Linked DNA regions of Pigmentiphaga sp. H8. The protein of the gene in region 2 interacts with the protein of the main gene of each other region in a pairwise test. Links are inferred from orthologs where the notes say so. Each region holds a gene or a part of one and is shown on either strand. Other genes may lie near its edges. The genes, in order: dnaE and EGT29_RS27835.

Evidence for each region.
Region 1: the proteins of EGT29_RS27835 (region 2) and dnaE interact in binary tests that used the Escherichia coli proteins (3 or more experiments, as listed by UniProt). The link is inferred for Pigmentiphaga sp. H8 from one-to-one orthologs.

The regions. Positions count from the first base shown.
Region 1 is NZ_CP033966.1:4,080,165-4,089,299, forward strand. Bases 2,312-6,399 are described here. They hold dnaE (DNA polymerase III subunit alpha), read right to left. Parts: upstream 6,004-6,399; coding sequence 2,512-6,003; downstream 2,312-2,511. Other genes in these bases: EGT29_RS19275 (O-antigen ligase), read left to right, coding at 2,312-2,515; EGT29_RS19285 (tripartite tricarboxylate transporter substrate binding protein), read right to left, coding at 6,073-6,399. In the rest of the region: rfaQ (putative lipopolysaccharide heptosyltransferase III), read left to right, coding at 1-141; EGT29_RS19270 (glycosyltransferase family 4 protein), read left to right, coding at 138-1,214; more of EGT29_RS19275, read left to right, coding at 1,211-2,311; more of EGT29_RS19285, read right to left, coding at 6,400-7,044; EGT29_RS19290 (alpha/beta fold hydrolase), read right to left, coding at 7,064-8,044; EGT29_RS19295 (hypothetical protein), read right to left, coding at 8,031-8,357; EGT29_RS19300 (LysR family transcriptional regulator), read left to right, coding at 8,442-9,135. UniProt on the Escherichia coli protein: DNA polymerase III is a complex, multichain enzyme responsible for most of the replicative synthesis in bacteria. This DNA polymerase also exhibits 3' to 5' exonuclease activity. The alpha chain is the DNA polymerase catalytic subunit.
Region 2 is NZ_CP033966.1:5,875,922-5,883,955, forward strand. The notes cover bases 2,851-5,837. They hold EGT29_RS27835 (methionine aminotransferase), read left to right. Parts: upstream 2,851-3,754; coding sequence 3,755-4,921; downstream 4,922-5,837. Other genes in these bases: EGT29_RS27830 (AbrB family transcriptional regulator), read right to left, coding at 2,851-3,659; EGT29_RS27840 (tripartite tricarboxylate transporter permease), read right to left, coding at 4,969-5,837. Also shown: EGT29_RS27815 (phosphoenolpyruvate carboxykinase (GTP)), read right to left, coding at 1-528; EGT29_RS27820 (D-2-hydroxyacid dehydrogenase family protein), read left to right, coding at 731-1,717; EGT29_RS27825 (cold-shock protein), read right to left, coding at 2,175-2,381; more of EGT29_RS27830, read right to left, coding at 2,622-2,850; more of EGT29_RS27840, read right to left, coding at 5,838-6,504; EGT29_RS27845 (tripartite tricarboxylate transporter TctB family protein), read right to left, coding at 6,501-6,938; EGT29_RS27850 (tripartite tricarboxylate transporter substrate binding protein), read right to left, coding at 6,956-7,951. UniProt on the Escherichia coli protein: Shows aminotransferase activity with methionine and histidine as substrates, and to a lesser extent also with phenylalanine.

The DNA.
Region 1 (9,135 bases), 1.8 Mb from region 2 along the record:
CCCTGCCAGCGCGAAGGCTGCGACCGGCATCGCGGCAGCCACAGCGATTGCCTGGACGCGCTCGCGACCTCCACCGTGGTCGCGGCGGCGCAATCCCTGGTGGACGCCGCCGCGCCGGCCAGGCAAGGAGCCGGCGCATGAAGCTGGGGATCGCCTGCCATCGTTTCGGCTACGGCGGAGGCATGGAGCGCTATGCCATGGACCTCGTCAAGGGCCTGCGCCAACTCGGCATCCGGCCGGTCGTCTTCGCCCGCAGCTTCGATACGGCCATCCCGGAGTACGCGTTCGTCGAACCGGTACGCATCGCCGTCTGGGCCCTGCCGGGCAAACTGCGCGACCACTATTTCTCGTCCCGCCTGCGAACGCTGAAGGCCGTGCATGGCGTCGACCTGCTGATCGGCTGCAGCCGCACGGCCGTGTCCGACGTGGCCATCTGCGGCGGCACGCACCTGGGACACCTGGCCCACGCGAACCGGCGGCCCACGCACTGGGACCGCTGGCAGATCCGGCTCGAACGCGCCCACTATGCCCAGGCGCACCTGGTGCTGGCGCATTCACGCATGATGGCGGATGAACTGCGCCGCTACTACGACGTACCCGAGGCGCGGATACGCGTGCTGTACCCGCCGGTGGACGTGGAGACCTTCAGCCCGGTGGACGCCGCGCGGCGCGCCGAGCTTCGCCGTGAACTGGGCATTCCGGAAGGCACCACCGCCTTCCTGTTTCCCTCCACCGGCCACGAACGCAAGGGCTATCCGATGCTGGAAGCCTGTTTCGGCGCGACCGACCTGCCGGTCTCGCTGCTGGTCGCCGGCCGGCCGGTGGAGTCGCGCTGCCCGAGGATCCGCTACGTCGGCTACCGCCAGGACATCGCCGACTGCTATCGGGCGGCCGACTACACCATCCTGGCCTCGCGCTACGAGCCCTTCGGCCTGGTCGGACCGGAATCGGTGCTGTGCGGCACGCCCACCGTGCTGCCGGGCGGCATAGGCAGCACCGAGGCACTGTCCGGGGAAGCCTGCCTGACCTTCGACGTCGATGCGCCGGCGTCGCTCGCGGACGCCGTCGTGCGGGCCGAATCGCGGGCAAGGGAGGGCCGTGCCCGCCTGCTAGATCCGCTGAACCATCTCTCCTACGCCCCCGACACCCGCGCCCATGTCGAGGCCCTCCTGAACCTGTCCGCATCCCTGCGCTCCCCCTCCGAGGTTTCATGAGCCGTTCCATGCCCCGGCACGGCGGGCTGCCTGTCCCGCTGCTGTTTCTTTCCGCATTGGCCGTTTCCCTGGTACCCGCTCTTGCACTGTGGGTGCGGGGAAGCGCCAATCAGTTGCTGTTCCTGCTCCTGCTCTTCGCCCTGATCGGCACCGCCTGGCGCGGCCGCCTGGCGCCCCAGGACCGTTTCGTTCCCGTCGTCCGCCGATACTGGCCGATCTGGGCCGCGCTGGCGGCGCAATTTCTCGCCGCCTGTACAAGCACCGTCGTGGTGGGCCTGCGCGATGCGCGCGTGTTCGACGATCCCAGCGTGCTCGATACGCCGCTGCGCATGGCGCTGTTCGGCCCGCTGCTGTGGCTGCTGCTGAACGTGCCCTCACGCTGGCTCAGGCAGATCCAGTGGGGCTGCGTGGCCGGCGCGCTGATCGGCGCCGGCATCCTCCACCACCAGTTCGGCCTGTCGCCCGACGGCCGGCCCGGACAGATCCTGTTCTCCAACCTGCTGCCGTTCAGCAATATCACGCTGTTGCTGGGCCTGTTCTCGCTGCTGACCCTGGGCTGGTCCGACCGCGCCACGGTGTGGGGCAGGATCGGCATCGCGCTGAAGCTGCTGGGCGGCGCGGCGGGCCTGTACGTCGCCTACGCCTCCGGCACGCGCGGCGGCTGGCTGGCGCTGGGCGCCTTCGCGCTGGTGTTCTTCTTCCTGATGTCGGGCAGCGTCTGGCGCAAGCTACTCGCCATGGCGGCGCTGGCCTGCGCGGTGCTGGCCGTCTACCATGCCAGCGACCTGGTCAACCAGCGCGTGGACGAGGCCTATACGGAAATACAGGAATATCGCAAGGGCCAGGCCCTCGATTCCTCGGTGGGCAACCGGCTGCAGCTCTGGTCGGCGGCGCTGGAAGTGTTCGAGGCCCATCCGCTGGTCGGCGTGAGCCGGCAGGATTACCGCCGCACGATGCGCGAGGCGGCCGAGCAGGGCTTGATCACCAAGCACGCCGCCGAATTCCGGCACTCGCACAACGAGTTCCTGTTCAACCTGGCCACGCTCGGCATCCTGGGGGGAATTGCGATCGCGGCGGCCTGGCTGGTTCCCGCCCTCTTCTTCGCGCGTGCCACGCGCCGTGGCGGCCGCGATGAAAAAATCGCCGGCACCATGGGCCTGCTGCTGGCGATCGGCTTCCTGGTATTCGGCATGACCGAGGTCATGTTCGCGATGTCGATGGTCGCCGCGTTCTACACCCTGATGATCGCGGCGCTGATGGCCATCGCGATACGCGCCGGCCGGGACGACCCGGCCGCCTAGTACTCCAGCCCGACATCGGCCGGCTGCCCCGTCAGCTTGCCCAACTGCTGGATCAGCACGTCCGGCACCCGCACCCGCCAGTCCTCGCTCAGGCGCACCACGCACTTGGCGTCGCCGCGGTTGTAGACGATCTCGACGGGCGTACCCGGGAAGCCGTTCTCGGGGTCGGCGCGATGCGGGTTGAGGACTTCGCGCAGGGAATCCGCGTGCGCGTTGCCGTTCAGGCGGATGGACAGCGCCCGGGCCTTGGCCTCGCGCGCCATCTGCAGGTCGAACAGGTCGTCGGCCACGATGCGCATGCCGCCCGAATATTCATCGTTGCTGACCTTGCCGGAAATGATCAGCAACTGGTCTTCGCGCAGCCGGCTGCGATGCCGTTCGTACAACTCGTTGAACACCGAGATCTCCACCTGCGCGGAGCCGTCGTCCAGCACGGCGAACACCATCTTCCCGCGCCGCGTCATCTGCGTGCGCACGGCGGACAGGATGCCCGCCATCCACTGCAGGTCGCGGCTGGGCTGCAGGTTGGACAAGGGATTGCGCACGAACCGGCGGACCTCGGTGCGGTAGGCGTCAAACAGGTGGCCGCTGAAGTAGAAACCCAGCGCGGTCTTTTCCTGGCCCAGGCGCTCGCGTTCGTCCCAAGGTTCGACATCGGCCAGGTCGCCCGCCAGGTCGGCGTGGTCGTCCCCGCCGAACAGCGACACCTGGCTGGCGGCGCGAGCGGCCTGTTCGGCGGCGTCCATGGCCGTGCCCAGGGTGGCCAGCACCGCGGCGCGGTTCGGCGACAGCGTGTCGAAGGCGCCGGCCTTGATCAAGGCCTCGATGGCGCGGCGATTCACCAGGTGGCGGTCGATGCGCCGGCAGAAATCAAACAGATCGACGAACGGCCCCTTCTCGGCCCGCGCGCGCAGGATTTCCTCGACCGCGCTCTGCCCGGTGCCCTTGACCGCGCCCAGCCCGTAGCGGATGGTGCGCGGCGGCAGGCCGCGCGCCGAATGTTCGTCCAGCACCGGTTCGAAGCGGTAGTTGGACAGGTTGATGTCGGGCGGCAGCACCTTGACCTTGTTGGCCACCGTATCGGCCCAGAAGATCTGGACCTTGTCGGTGTCGTCCATGTCGGACAACATGGTGGCGGCCATGAACTCGGCCGGATGGTGAGCCTTGAGCCACGCGGTCTGGTAGGCGATCAGCGCGTAGGCGGCGGTATGCGACTTGTTGAAGCCGTATTCCGCGAACTTTTCCATCAGGTTGAACAGCGTGACCGCGATGTCGGGGTCATAGCCCTTCTTTTCGGCGCCCGACTGGAAGATCTCGCGGTGCTTGGCCATTTCCTCGGGCTTTTTCTTGCCCATGGCCCGGCGCAGCATGTCGGCGCCGCCCAGCGTGTAGCCGCCGATGATCTGCGAGATCAGCATCACCTGTTCCTGGTAGACGATGACCCCGTAGGTGCTCTTGAGCACCGCCTCCAGATCCGAGTGGAAGTATTCGGCCTTGGCGCGGCCGTGCTTGCGGTTGACGAAGTCGTCCACCATGCCGGAACCCAGCGGGCCCGGCCGGTACAGCGCCAGCACGGCGATGATGTCTTCGAAGTTGCTGGGGCGCAGCTTCTTGAGCAGTTCCTTCATGCCGCGCGATTCCAGCTGGAACACGGCGGTGGTGTTGCCGTCGCTCAGCAGCTTGTAGGAATCGAGGTCGTCCAGCGGCAGCGCCATGACGTCGAAGTCGCGCATGCCCTCGTTGAACTCGCGCACGTAGCGCACGGCCCAGTCGAGAATGGTCAGGTTGCGCAGGCCCAGGAAGTCGAACTTCACCAGGCCCACGGCTTCCACGTCGTCCTTGTCGAACTGCGACACCGCGATGTGGCTCTGGCCCGGCTGGCAGTACAGCGGGCAGAAATCGGTCAGCTTGCCCGGGGCGATCAGCACGCCCCCGGCGTGCATGCCGATGTTCCGGGTCAGGCCCTCGAGCGGCTGGGCCAGGTCGATCAGCGCATGCGCTTCCTCGTCGTTGTCGTAGCGCTCCTTGAAGACGGGCTCTTCGTTCAGCGCGCGTTCCAGGCTCCACGGATCGGCCGGCGAGTGCGGGATGATCTTGGACAGGCCGTCGCAGAACAGGTAGGGCAGGTCCAGGACCCGGCCCGCGTCGCGGATGACCGCCTTGGCGCCCAGCGTACCGAAGGTGGCGATCTGGCTGACCGCGTCGCGCCCATACTTCTGCTTGACGTACTCGATGACCTTGTCGCGGTTGTCCTGGCAGAAGTCGATATCGAAGTCGGGCATGGAGACCCGCTCGGGATTCAGGAAGCGCTCGAACAGCAAGTCGTAGCGGATCGGATCGATGTCGGTGATGCCCAGGCTGAAGGCCACCAGCGAGCCGGCGCCCGATCCCCGGCCGGGGCCGACGGGCACGCCGTTGTTCTTGCCCCAGTTGATGAAGTCCTGAACGATCAGGAAGTAGCCGGGAAAGCCCATGTCGATGATGGTCTGGCATTCCTTGTCCAGCCGCTGGTCGTATTCCTCCTGGTGCGCGGCGCGTTCCTTCTCGTCCGGGAAGAGCTGTTCCATGCGGCGGGCCAGGCCCTCCTTGGACAGCTGCACCAGGTATTCGGACAGCGTCACCCCCTCGGGCGTGGGGAAGTTGGGCAGCTTGGGATTGCCCAGTTCCAGCGTCAGGTTGCAGCGCGTGGCGATGGCCACCGTATTGGCCAGGGCCGAGGGCACGTCGGCGAACCGTTCGGCCATTTCCTGCGAGGACAGCAGGTACTGTTCTTCGGTATACAGCCGCTGGCGGCGCGGGTTGGCCAGGATCTCGCCTTCGGCGATGCAGACCCGGGCCTCGTGGGCGCGGAAATCCTCGCGCTCGATGAACTGCACCGGGTGGGTGGCGACCACCGGCGCGCCGCATTCGGCCGCCAGCCGCATCGCGGCCTGCACGTAGGTCTCGTCGCCTTCGCGGCCGGCGCGCTGCAATTCGACGTAGTAGCCGCCCGGGAATACCTTCAGCCAGTGGCGCGCGAACGCCAGCGCGGCCTCGTGGTTGCCGGCCTCCAGCGCCTGGCCCACGTCGCCCTGGCGCCCGCCGGACAGGGCAATCAGCCCCGGACCGTAGGTGTCCAGCCATTCGGGCCGGATCTCGCCGCGGCCGCGATGCTGATTGGTCAGGAAGGCCTGCGTGAGCAGTTCGCACAGGTTCAGGTAGCCGGCGCGGTCGCGCACCAGCAACAGCATGCGGTAAGGCTTGTCGCGGTCGGCATCGTTGGTCACCCAGACGTCGCAGCCGGCGATGGCCTTGATGCCCTTGCCCCGCGCCGCCTTGTAGAACTTGATCAACCCGAACAGGTTGGACAGGTCGGTCAGCGCGATCGCCGGCTGCTCCAGCGCGGCGACTTTCTTGACCAGGTCGGAGATGCGGACGATGCCGTCCGACACCGAGAACTCGGAGTGGACGCGCAGATGGACGAAGGGGGGGGTAGGCGACTGGGACATGCCGGCATTTTAGCCCCTCGGCGCCGGGTCCGGGCTACCCCCCGGGCGCCCCTTTTCCCTGGGACCGCTCTATTCCTTCTCGATGCCGGCGGCCTGGATGACCCGGCTCCATTTTTCCAGTTCCGCGCGGCCGAAAACGGCCAGCTCCGCCGGGCTGCTGTAGGACATTTCCAATCCCAGGCCGACCAGGCGCTCGCGCACGGCCGGATCGCGGGTGGCCTTCTCCAGCGCCTGGCTGAGACGCTCGATCACCGGCGCGGGCGTGCCCGCCGGCACGTACAACGCATACCAGGCCAGCAGCTCGAACCCGGGATACTGCTCGGCGATGGGCGGCACCTCGGGCAGGAGCGGCCACGGTTTGGCGGAACTGATGCCCAGCGCGCGGACCTTGCCGGCCTTGACCTGCTGGGTGCCGGTCACGATGTCGGTGAACATGACCGACACATGGCCGGCCATGACGTCGTTCAGTCCCAGCGGGATGCTCTTGTAGGGTACGTGCAGCATCTGGATGCCGGCGGCCGTCGTCAGCATCGCCCCCGGCACCAGGGTCCCGGCGCTGCCCGAGGCGTAGGACAGCTTGCCGGGCTGGGCCTTGGCCAGCTTGACCAGATCGGCCAGGGTCCTGACCGGCAGCGCGGGATTGGCGATCAGCAGGGCCGGCGTGTAGGCCACGCGCCCCACCGGCGCGAAGTCCTTGATGGGGTCGTAGCCCGGCTTCTTCATCAGCGCGGGATTGGCCGCCTGGGTCGTTTGCGTGGTGAAGAACAGGGTGTAGCCGTCGGCGGCGGCGCGCGCCGCGGCCTGGGCCGCGATGGCCCCCTGCGCGCCGGCGCGGTTCTCGATCACCAGCGGTTGGCCCAGTTCGCGCGACAACGCCTCGCCGACGATGCGGGCGGTCGTGTCCACGCCGCTGCCCGGGCCGAACGGCACCAGCACGGTCACCGGACGATGGGGATAGGAATCGGCCGCCACGGCGCCCGCGGCGCCGAATGCGGCCAGGCAAGCCAGGGCGCGGGCGCCCATGCGGATGTGCTTGGTCATGCTGTCTCCGGTTTCTGGTTCAAGGATGCCGCAGGTCGAGCGCGTCGAGCCAATGCAGCACCCGGTCGGCGATGAGATCGCTGTTGCGGTCCATCATCAGGAAATGGGAATTGCCGCGCGTGCCGCCGGCGGGCAGGTCCAGCACCTCGACCGGCGCGCCCCGCTCCGCCAGCGCGGCGGCATGCGCATCCACCGTGGCGCGGTAGCGGCGCCAGACGGGGTGATCGTCGACATGGTCGCCCCAGGCCAGCAGGTGCGGCTGAATCCCCGCCCGCCCGGCGCCCGGCGCCCCCGACGGTTCCAGCGCCACGACGGCGCGCACGGTCTCGGGACGCTCCTGCGCCGCCAGCAGCGCGAATCCGCCGCCCTGGCTGTGTCCGACGACGATGCAGGGTCCCACCCGGTCCAGCAGCGCGCGATAGGCGGCGCTGGTAATCGCTTCGTGGCCGGCCCAACGCGGCACCCACTGGCGCGCGAACTGATCGAAGGCATCGACCGGGAACTGCTGGCCGGGATGGGCCCGGCGCGCGGCGGGGTCGGTGCGGTAGCCATCGGCCGGCCCCATGCGGAACATGTCCCAGGCTTCGTCCAGCGTGCGGAACAGCGGCGCGTCGGCATACAGCTCCGGATGGCGCGCCCAGGACGCGCGGCCGCGCTCCACGGCGTCGGACACGCAGACGTCGTACCCCGCCCGCAGGAAGCGCCACAGCCAGCCCGGGCGCCCGTCGGGGGTCGTCTCCCAGTTCACGCCCGTCATGCCGCCGCCATGCCAGAGCAGCACGGGCAACGCATGCCGGGGGCGCGCCAGTCGGTAGGCCTGCACGTACATCTGGCCGACGACATGATCGCCGTTGGGATCCACCGGCCGGGGCGCCGCGCCCTGGGCCAGGCGCCGGGTTTCCACCGGCAGGCCGCGCAGCGTGCGCACGGCGCCGCCGACGTGGAAGCTGTCGATCGCGCGCAGGCAGATCTCGTCCGGGGCGGTCTCAGTTGCGGGCATGGAGAAAATCCTGGTCCTCGGAAAAGCAGCGGATGCGCGGCACGGCGCCGAAACAGGCGTCCAGGGCACCTTCCATGACGTCCATGAAGCGCGCGACGACCTCGGCGCCGCGGCGTTCATTGCGGCGGAACTGGACCTCGAGGTAGACCGGGCAGCCGCGCGGGACAGCGTGCGCTGCCACCACCACCATCTGCACCTGGGCGGCCTGCGCGCCCAGCAGGTCCACGCAGGCGCGCTCGGTGGCGGCACCCAGCGCGGCGAGCGGCGCGTCGGCCAATAAAGGGCTGGAAACGAAAGCTTTGATGACGGGCATGGCGGTCACGGACAAGACGTGACGACCATGATGCCGGCGCCCGATAATGAAATCCAGTGCAAACTATTGCTATATTATTGCGCCATGCGCACCAATTGCGATCTTCCCGATCTCCAGGCCTTCTGCGCCCTCGTGCGCTGCGGCGGCTTCAACAAGACCGCCGACATGCTCGCGCTCTCGCCCTCCGCGCTGAGCCGGCGCATCAGCAAGCTGGAGGAAGCCCTGGGCGGGCGCCTGGTCGAACGCACCACGCGCACCATGGTGCTGACGCCGCTGGGCCAGACCCTGCACGAACGCCTGGCGCCGCTGCTGGACAGCCTGGACGACTGCCTGGCGGGCACGGCGCGCATGGCGCGCGGCGAAGGCGGCCAGTTGACCGTGGCCTGCATCACGACCGTGGCGTATTCCTTGTTCCCCGCCGCCCTGTCGCGCCTGCGGCAGCGCCATCCGGACGTGCGGGTGGACCTGCGCGACGATACCGGCGCACGGGTGCGTGATGCGGTGCTGCGGCGCGAGGCCGAGTTCGGCATAACCGTCATGTGGGAAGACGAGCCCGAGCTGACCAGCCAGTTGCTGCGCGACGACCCCTATGTGCTGGCCTGCGCGCCCGGCCATCCCATGGCGGTTCGCGGCCAGGCCGCCTGGGCCGACCTGGCGGGGCAGCGGGTACTGGCCCTGCGCCGCAGCAGCGCCAATCGCCAGCAGATCGATGCCGCGCTGGCCGTGGCGGGCGTGCCCGCTCCCTGGTTCGACGAAGTGGAGCACCTGTCGTCCATGA
Region 2 (8,034 bases):
GTCATAGACCTTGCGGCCCATGCGGGTCATGATGCGCATGTTGGCCACGACGTAGGGCGAGTCGGACAGCTCGACGCCGATCTGCGCGATGGGCGAGCCCAGCGGCCCCATCGAGAACGGAATCACATACATGGTGCGGCCGCGCATGGAACCGGCGAACAGCCCGTTCAGCGTGGTGCGCATTTCCGCCGGGTCCACCCAGTTGTTCGTGGGGCCCGCGTCTTCCTTGCGTTCGGAGCAGATGAAGGTGCGGTCCTCGACGCGCGCGACGTCGGACGGATCGGACCAGGCCAGATAGGAATTGGGACGCTTGGCGGGATTCAGGCGGCGCAACGTGCCGGCCTGGACCATCAGTTCGCACAGCCGGTCGTATTCTTCCTGCGAGCCATCGCACCACTCGATGCGATCGGGCTGCGCCAGCGCCGCGACTTCGGCCACCCAGGCCTTCAATCGTTCGTGACGTACCCAGTCGGGAGCGTCGACCGCCGAAAGTTGTTTGGGAACCGATGTTTTAGGCACGGCGTTCATTGGTGACATTCTCCTCGACGCTGGGGCGCCTGATCATGATGTAAATAATGAGCCGGGCATCGATTGGCCCGGCCGGACTTTAACTTAATATACCCCACCCCCTTTCCGCAAAAGTTTCCAGGAAGAAAGGGTCCGTTACCGTTGGCAGCTACCACTTACAAGACCAATTGGACTACCATCGACGCTGATTGAAGGAAAGCCCATGCGCATAACGATTCTGGACGACTATCAAGACGCGGTACGCAAGCTGGACTGCTTCAGTCTGCTCGATGGCCACGACGTCAAGGTCTACAACAACACGGTCAAGGGGCTGGGCCAATTGGCCGTCCGGCTGCGCGACACGGAAACGCTGGTACTGATCCGTGAGCGTACGCCCATCACCCGCGCCCTGCTGGATAAATTGCCTCAGCTGAAGCTGATTTCCCAGACGGGGCGCGTCGGGTCGCACATCGACGTGGAGGCCTGCACCGAGCGCGGGGTCGCCGTCGCTCAGGGGGTCGGCTCGCCTGTTGCGCCGGCAGAACTGACGTGGGCGCTCATTATGAGCGCGATGAGGCGAATTCCTCAATATGCGGCAAACCTCAAGCATGGGGCTTGGCAGCAATCCGGCATGAAAGCGTCGTCGATGCCGCCCAATTTCGGCTTGGGCCGGACCTTGCACGGGGGCCGATTGGGCCTGTTCGGCTACGGCAAGATCGGCAAGATCATCGCGGGCTACGGCAAGGCCTTCGGCATGAAGGTGACGGTCTGGGGCCGCGAATCCACCCTGGACCGGGCACGGGCCGACGGCCTGGAGACGGCGGCCAGCAAGGAGGCGCTGTTCGAAGGCAGCGACGTGCTGTGCATGCTGCTCAAGCTGAGCGAGGAAACCCGCGGCATCGTCACGCTGGCCGACCTGCAGCGCATGGGGCCCGAGGCGCTGTTCGTGAATACCTCGCGGGCGGAGCTGGTGGAGCCCGATGCCCTGGTCCTGGCGCTGAACCGGGGCCGGCCGGGGCTGGCGGCGGTCGACGTCTTCGAAAGCGAGCCCATCCTGCAAGGCCACCCGCTGCTGCGGATGGAGAACGTCATCTGCACGCCGCACATCGGCTTCGTGGAAAGCAACAGCTACAACCTTTATTTCAAGGTTGCATTCGAGAACATATTGGCGTGGGCGGCGGGGAAACCCGCTAATCTGGTCACCCCGTAGGGAAGCCCACCCCTGCCCGCTTGTGCGGGCCAGGGAAGCCCACCCCCTACCCGCTTACGCGGGCCCCCTCAAGGGGGCGATGCGGGTGGACCGGAAGGAAAGCCCACCCCCAAGCGGCCTTTGGCCGCTCCCCCTCAAGGGGACGATGCGGGTGGACCGGCGGAGCCGGATCCACCGCATCCTGGGTCTAGTACCCGTTTCTTGGGTTATGGCACCGGTGCTATCGCTGGCTGCCGGCGGTAGCACCCGTGTTTCAGTTCAAGATGCTTTCCCTAGACCCAGGAAACCGCGGATCTGGCTTCGCCAGTCCGCCGGTTTCGCCCCCTGGGGGGCGCCCGAAGGGCGTAGGGGGGTCAGTAGGTGGGGTCAAATACTTTAGAAAAAAACAAGCCCACCCCGCTGGGGAGCGGGATGGGGAAGCGGGGCGGCGTGCGCCGCCCCGCGCATGTGCGGCTATTTACAGCGGCTTGATGTCGGAAGCCTGGGGGCCCTTGGGGCCGTCCTTGACTTCGTACTCGACTTCCTGCCCTTCGGCCAGGCTGCGGTAGCCGCGGCCGACGATGGCGGAAAAGTGAGCGAACACATCCGGACCACCGGCGTCCGGCGTGATGAAGCCGAAACCTTTGTCCGCGTTAAACCATTTGACCTTGCCCTTCTGTGCCATGTTCGGCGTCCTCTAATCAATAAACAATGCAATGGAACCAAGAACGCCGACACGAACTGAAATGCGGTAATGGCGGACATCCGCAATGGCAGACGGGACTTGCGTGCTGCTTGAATTCAACTGCGAATCGCAGCATACCCGCGTGTACTTTGCGAATCAATAATATTTAGCAGGCGTATCGCAAATGCCATGTCCACGCCGCGCAACAGGCCCGGATCACCCTGCGCAGGGCGCTCGAAATCAGTCGCGCAACGCCGGAAAACGCATAAGCAAACCACGGTAGAGCGGCGGGGTGATCAGCAGCACGAAGGCCAGCCGGAACACCTGGAAAGCCGTTACCAGCGGCACCCCCAATTGCAGCACCTTGGCGGTGATGCACATCTCGGCAATACCGCCAGGCGCCAGCCCGAGGATCAGCGTGGGCAGCGCGATGCCGCTGGGACGCGCCAGGAGCAGGCTCAGGCCCACCGAAAGCATGATCACGACCAGGGTGTAGGCCAGGATCAATCCCATGAAGCGCGGGGCCGTCCGGAAGAAATCGGGGGTGTAGCGGTCGCCCAGCGACCAGCCTATGAGCAACTGCGCGGCGTTCAGCATGAAGGTGGGCATCGCCGACAAGGCCATGTCGTTGGACGTCAGCAGGATGGTGACGGCCATGGGCCCCAGCACCCAGGCATTGGGTATGCGCAGCCGCACGGCCAGCAGCGCGCCGCCGGCACCCAGCGCGAACATCGCCGCCAGGCCGGCGGGATCCACCGCCGTCATGGCGGGCGCGAAAAGCCCGCTGCCGTTCACGCCCGACATCCGGAAAGCCAGCGGCACCAGCACGACGACAAGCAGGATGCGCAGGCTGTGGGCCGAGGCGACCAGCGCCACCTTGCCGCCGTAGCGGTCGGACAGGTTGGCCATTTCCGCCGCGCCGCCTATGGTGGACGAAAAATAGGCGGTGCTGAATTCCACGCCGCCGGCGCGCTGGAGGAACCAGGCGCCGGCCAGCCCCGCGGCCACCGAGAAGATGGCCCCCAGCAGCAGCGGCAGCAGATTGCCCGCGATCTCGTCGACCACCATGGGCGTGAAATACAGCCCCAGGCCCACGCCTATCACCCACTGTCCCGCATAGCGCAGTTCGGTCCGGCTCCGGGACTGCACGCCGGCGATCTTGGTCGCCGCCGTGGCGATCAGCGCGCCCAGCATCCAGGGCAGCGGGGTATGGAGCGCGACCGCTATCAGCGAGCCGCAAAGCGCGATGGCGAAACCTAGCAGTAGACGGACGAACATGGGGAACGAAACAGGCGGGCGTGGCCGCCGGCGGACGCATGGAGGTAGACTGATTCGATGAAGACGAATGGTACATCCAAGGCCCAAGCAAGCTGATGATTAATTCCAAATTGCCGGACGTCGGCGTCACCATCTTTACCGTCATGAGCCGGCTGGCCACGGAAACCCGCGCCATCAACCTGGGCCAGGGCTTTCCCGATTTCGATCCCGATGCCGGCCTGCTGGCGCAGGTGGACGCCGCCATGGCCGCGGGCCACAACCAGTACGCCCCCATGCCGGGGATCCCGGCGCTGCGCGCCGCCATCGCGGCCAAGACGCAGGCGCTGTACGGCGCGGCCTACGATCCCGAGACGGAGATCACCGTGACCAGCGGTGCCACCCAGGCCCTGATGACCGCCATCCTGGCGGTGGCCGGCGCCGGCGACGAGGTCATCGTGCTGGAGCCCAACTACGACTCTTACGTGCCGGCCATACGCCTGGCGGGCGCCACGCCGGTGGCGGTACAGCTGCTTGCGCCCACGCCCGAGGCTCCCGGCTACCGGCCCGACTGGGACGCGGTACGGCGCGCCATCACGCCGCGCACCCGGGCCCTGCTGATCAATTTCCCGCACAATCCAACCGGCGCGGTGCTGGACGACGGCGACCTGGACGAGCTCGAACGCATCCTTGAACGCACGGGCGTGGTGCTGATCTCGGACGAGGTCTACGAGCACATCGTGTTCGACGGCCGCCGGCATGCGTCCATCGCGCGCCGGCCGGCGCTGGCGGCCCGCAGCTTCCTGATCTCGTCGTTCGGCAAGACTTTCCACACCACCGGCTGGAAGATCGGCTATTGCTGCGCACCCGCCGCCCTGTCCGTGGAATTCCGCAAGATCCACCAGTTCATGGTGTTCGCGGTCTCGACCCCCATGCAGTACGCGCTGGCCGCGTTCCTGCAGGATCCCCGCCACTACCTGGAACTGCCCGCCTTCTATCAGGCCAAGCGCGACCGCCTGGAAGCGGGTCTGAAGCAGACGCGCTTTCGCACCCTGCCCTGCCCGGGCACCTACTTCCTGCTGGCCGACTACAGCGCGATCTCGGATGCGCCAGAAAGCGAATTCGCGCGCTGGCTGACCACCGAGCACGGCGTGGCGGTCATACCCATCGCGGCTTTCCATACGGATCCGGACGCGCCGGCCTCGAACCGGCAATTGGTGCGCTTCTGCTTCGCCAAGAAGGACAGCACGCTGGACGCGGCGCTGGAGCGCCTGCAGCGGGTCTGAAAGCGGCATGCGGGCCCGATCGCCCGCATGCCTGCCGCCTGTGTCGCCTAGGCCGACGCGGCGGGTTCGGAAGCGCCCGCGCGACGCCGGGCCAGCACGCGCATCGTGACCGGCACGATCAGCACGGCCGCCGCGCACAGCCACAGGCCGATGCTGACCGGGCTTTCCCACAGGATGGCCGTGTCGCCGTTGGTGATGGACAGCGCCCGGCGCAGGTTCTGCTCCATCATGTTGCCCAGCACCAGCCCCAGGATGAGCGGCGCCATGGGCACCGACATCTTGCGCAGCAGATAGCCCACCACGCCCAGCGCCACCATCATCACGAGGTCGAAGGTGGTGGCGTGCACCGAGTACACGCCTATCGTGCTCACCGTCACGATGAACGGCACCAGCGCCCAGGTCGGCACCGACAGCATGCGCGCGAACACGCCCACCATGGGAATATTCATCGCCAGCAGCATGGCGTTGCCGATGAACAGCGACGCGATCAGGCCCCAGACGATCTCGGGGCGCTGCTCGAACAGCGCGGGCCCCGGCGTGATGTTGTAGAGCGCCAGCACGCCCATCATCACTGCGGTGGTACCCGATCCCGGTACGCCCAGCGTCAGCATGGGCACGAACGAACCCGTGGCCGACGCGTTGTTGGCCGCCTCGGGCGAGGCCAGGCCGCGGATGTCGCCCTTGCCGAAATGCGCGCCTTCCGGGTCGGACTGTTCGACCAGGCGCTTCTCGGTCGAATAGGCCATGGCCGAGGCCACGGTGGCGCCGGCGCCGGGCAGCACGCCCACCACGAAGCCGATCAACGCCCCTCGCACCGTGCCCCACCAGGTCATCGCCACTTCCCGCATGTTGAACAGGGTGCGTCCTGTCGGCTTGACCACCGCGTTGCCCGTGACCGACTGTTCCAGCAGCAGCAGCATCTCGCTGACGGAGAACAGGCCGATCACCACCACCACGAACTGGATGCCGTCGCTCAGGTGCAGCGAATCGAAGGTGTAGCGGTAGATGCCGGAGTTCTCGTCTATGCCCACGGTGGACAAGGCCAGGCCCACGGCGGCGGCCAGCAGCGCCTTGACGGGCTGCTCGCCCATCAGCCCGGCCAGGCAGCAGAAGGCGAACACCATCAGCGCGAAGTACTCCGCCGGTCCAAAGGCCAGCGCCCATCGGGCCAGCAGGGGCGCGGCGATGGCGATGCCGACGGTGGCCACGGCCGAGCCCACGAAGGAACTCCAGGCCGAGATCGACAAGGCTACGCCGGCCTTGCCCTGGCGGGCCATGGGGTAGCCGTCCAGTGCCGTCATGATGGCCGAGGCTTCGCCCGGCACGTTGATCAGGATGGAACTGATGCGCCCGCCGTATTCGCAGCCGATGTAGACCGCGGCCAGCAGGATGAGCGAGCTTTCCGGCGGCAGCTGCATCGCGAAGGCCAGCGGCATCAGGATGGCCACGCCGTTGATGGGCCCGAGGCCGGGCAGTACGCCCACGATGGTGCCGATGAAGGAGCCGATGGCCGCGATCAACAGGTTGAGCGGCGTCAGCGCGACCGAGAAACCGGTGGCCAGATGGCCGAAGATATCGTTCACAGCAGGCCTCCCAGCAGGCCGGTGGGCAGCACCACGTCCAGCACCTTATCGAACAGCAGGAACACGGCCACGCCCAGGGCCAGCCCGGTGATGCCCGTCTTGAGCCACGATCCGCCGAACGCGCGGCCCACCGGCAGGCTCATCAGGAAGGTAGCCAGGACAATGCCCAGCCACTGGAACAGGAAGGCGTAGGCGGCCAGCGCCACTGACACGGCGACGACGCGTCCCTTGACGCCCGCCGCCACGGACTCGACCGGATTACCGCCCCTTGCGGCCAGCCAGAGGCCGCACAGGCCGATGACCAGCGACAGCAGCATGGGAAAGGCGCGCGGGCCCACCGGCTCGTAGGCGAAAGGCGCCTCGAGCCCGTAGCCCTGCCACACCATCACGGCGGCGAAAACCAGCGCCGCCGTTCCCAGCAGCCGGTCGTTCAACACGACACGGCCGCCGCTCATTTACGCACCAGTCCGAACTCGTCGGCCAGCTTGCGGTACTCGGCAACCTGCTGCTTGATGTAGCCGTCCAGCTCCTTGCCGGTCTTGTTGAACGGGAACAGGCCGCGTTGTTCGCGCAACTTCGCGAATTCGGGCGTGGCCATCATCTTGTCGAAGGTACCCACCCACCACTGATAGTCGGCATCCGCGACCTTCGGTCCCACGTAGAAACCACGGATGATGGGCCACTGGATGTCGAAGCCCTGCTCCTTGGCGGTGGGCACGTCGGCCAGCCGGCCCGGCAGGCGCTGGTCGGCGAACACGGCCAGGATGCGGATGGGCACGCCGGCGTCCAGCACGGACGCGACCTCGCCGGCATCGCCCGAATACACCTGCACATGGCCGCCCTGCAAGGCCGTCAGGGTCTCGCCGCCGCCCTCGAAGGCGACGAAGCGCATGGTCTTGTAGTCGATGCCGGCGGCACGCGCGGTCAGCGCCGCCTTCATCCAGTCCTGGCTGCCGATGGTGCCGCCGGCGCCGAACACCACCTTGGTGGGATCGGCCTTGATGGCGGCCATCAGGCTTTTGAGATCCTTCCAGGGGGCGTCCTTGCGCACCACGACCGCGCCGTAGTCGGTGCCGATGCCCGATACCCAGCGCACGTCGGATTCGGTGTAGCGGCCGAACTTGCCCTGGGCGATGTTCAGCAGCGAACCACCCGAGAAGGCCACGATGGTGCCGGCCTCGGCCGGACGCTGGGCGATGATGGTGTTGTAGGCCACGGCGCCGATGCCGCCGGGCATGTACACCGATCGCATCGGAGCGCTCAGGTACTTGCCTTCCTGCAGGCCGCTCTGGGCGATCTTGCAGGTCAGGTCGAAACCGCCGCCGGGCTTGGCGGGGGCGATGCACTCGGGCCGTTCGGGCGCGGCGGCCGCCGGTTGCGCGGCCAGTCCCGCGAAGGCCATGGCCGCGGCACACGCCGCCGCCCGCAGTCGGACTGTGGGTTTCATCAGTCACCTCCTTGTCGTTGTTGTCGATGTCGCGGCTGTCAGGCCGCACCGAGGCGACTGTACGAACACGGGGCTTTCAACCG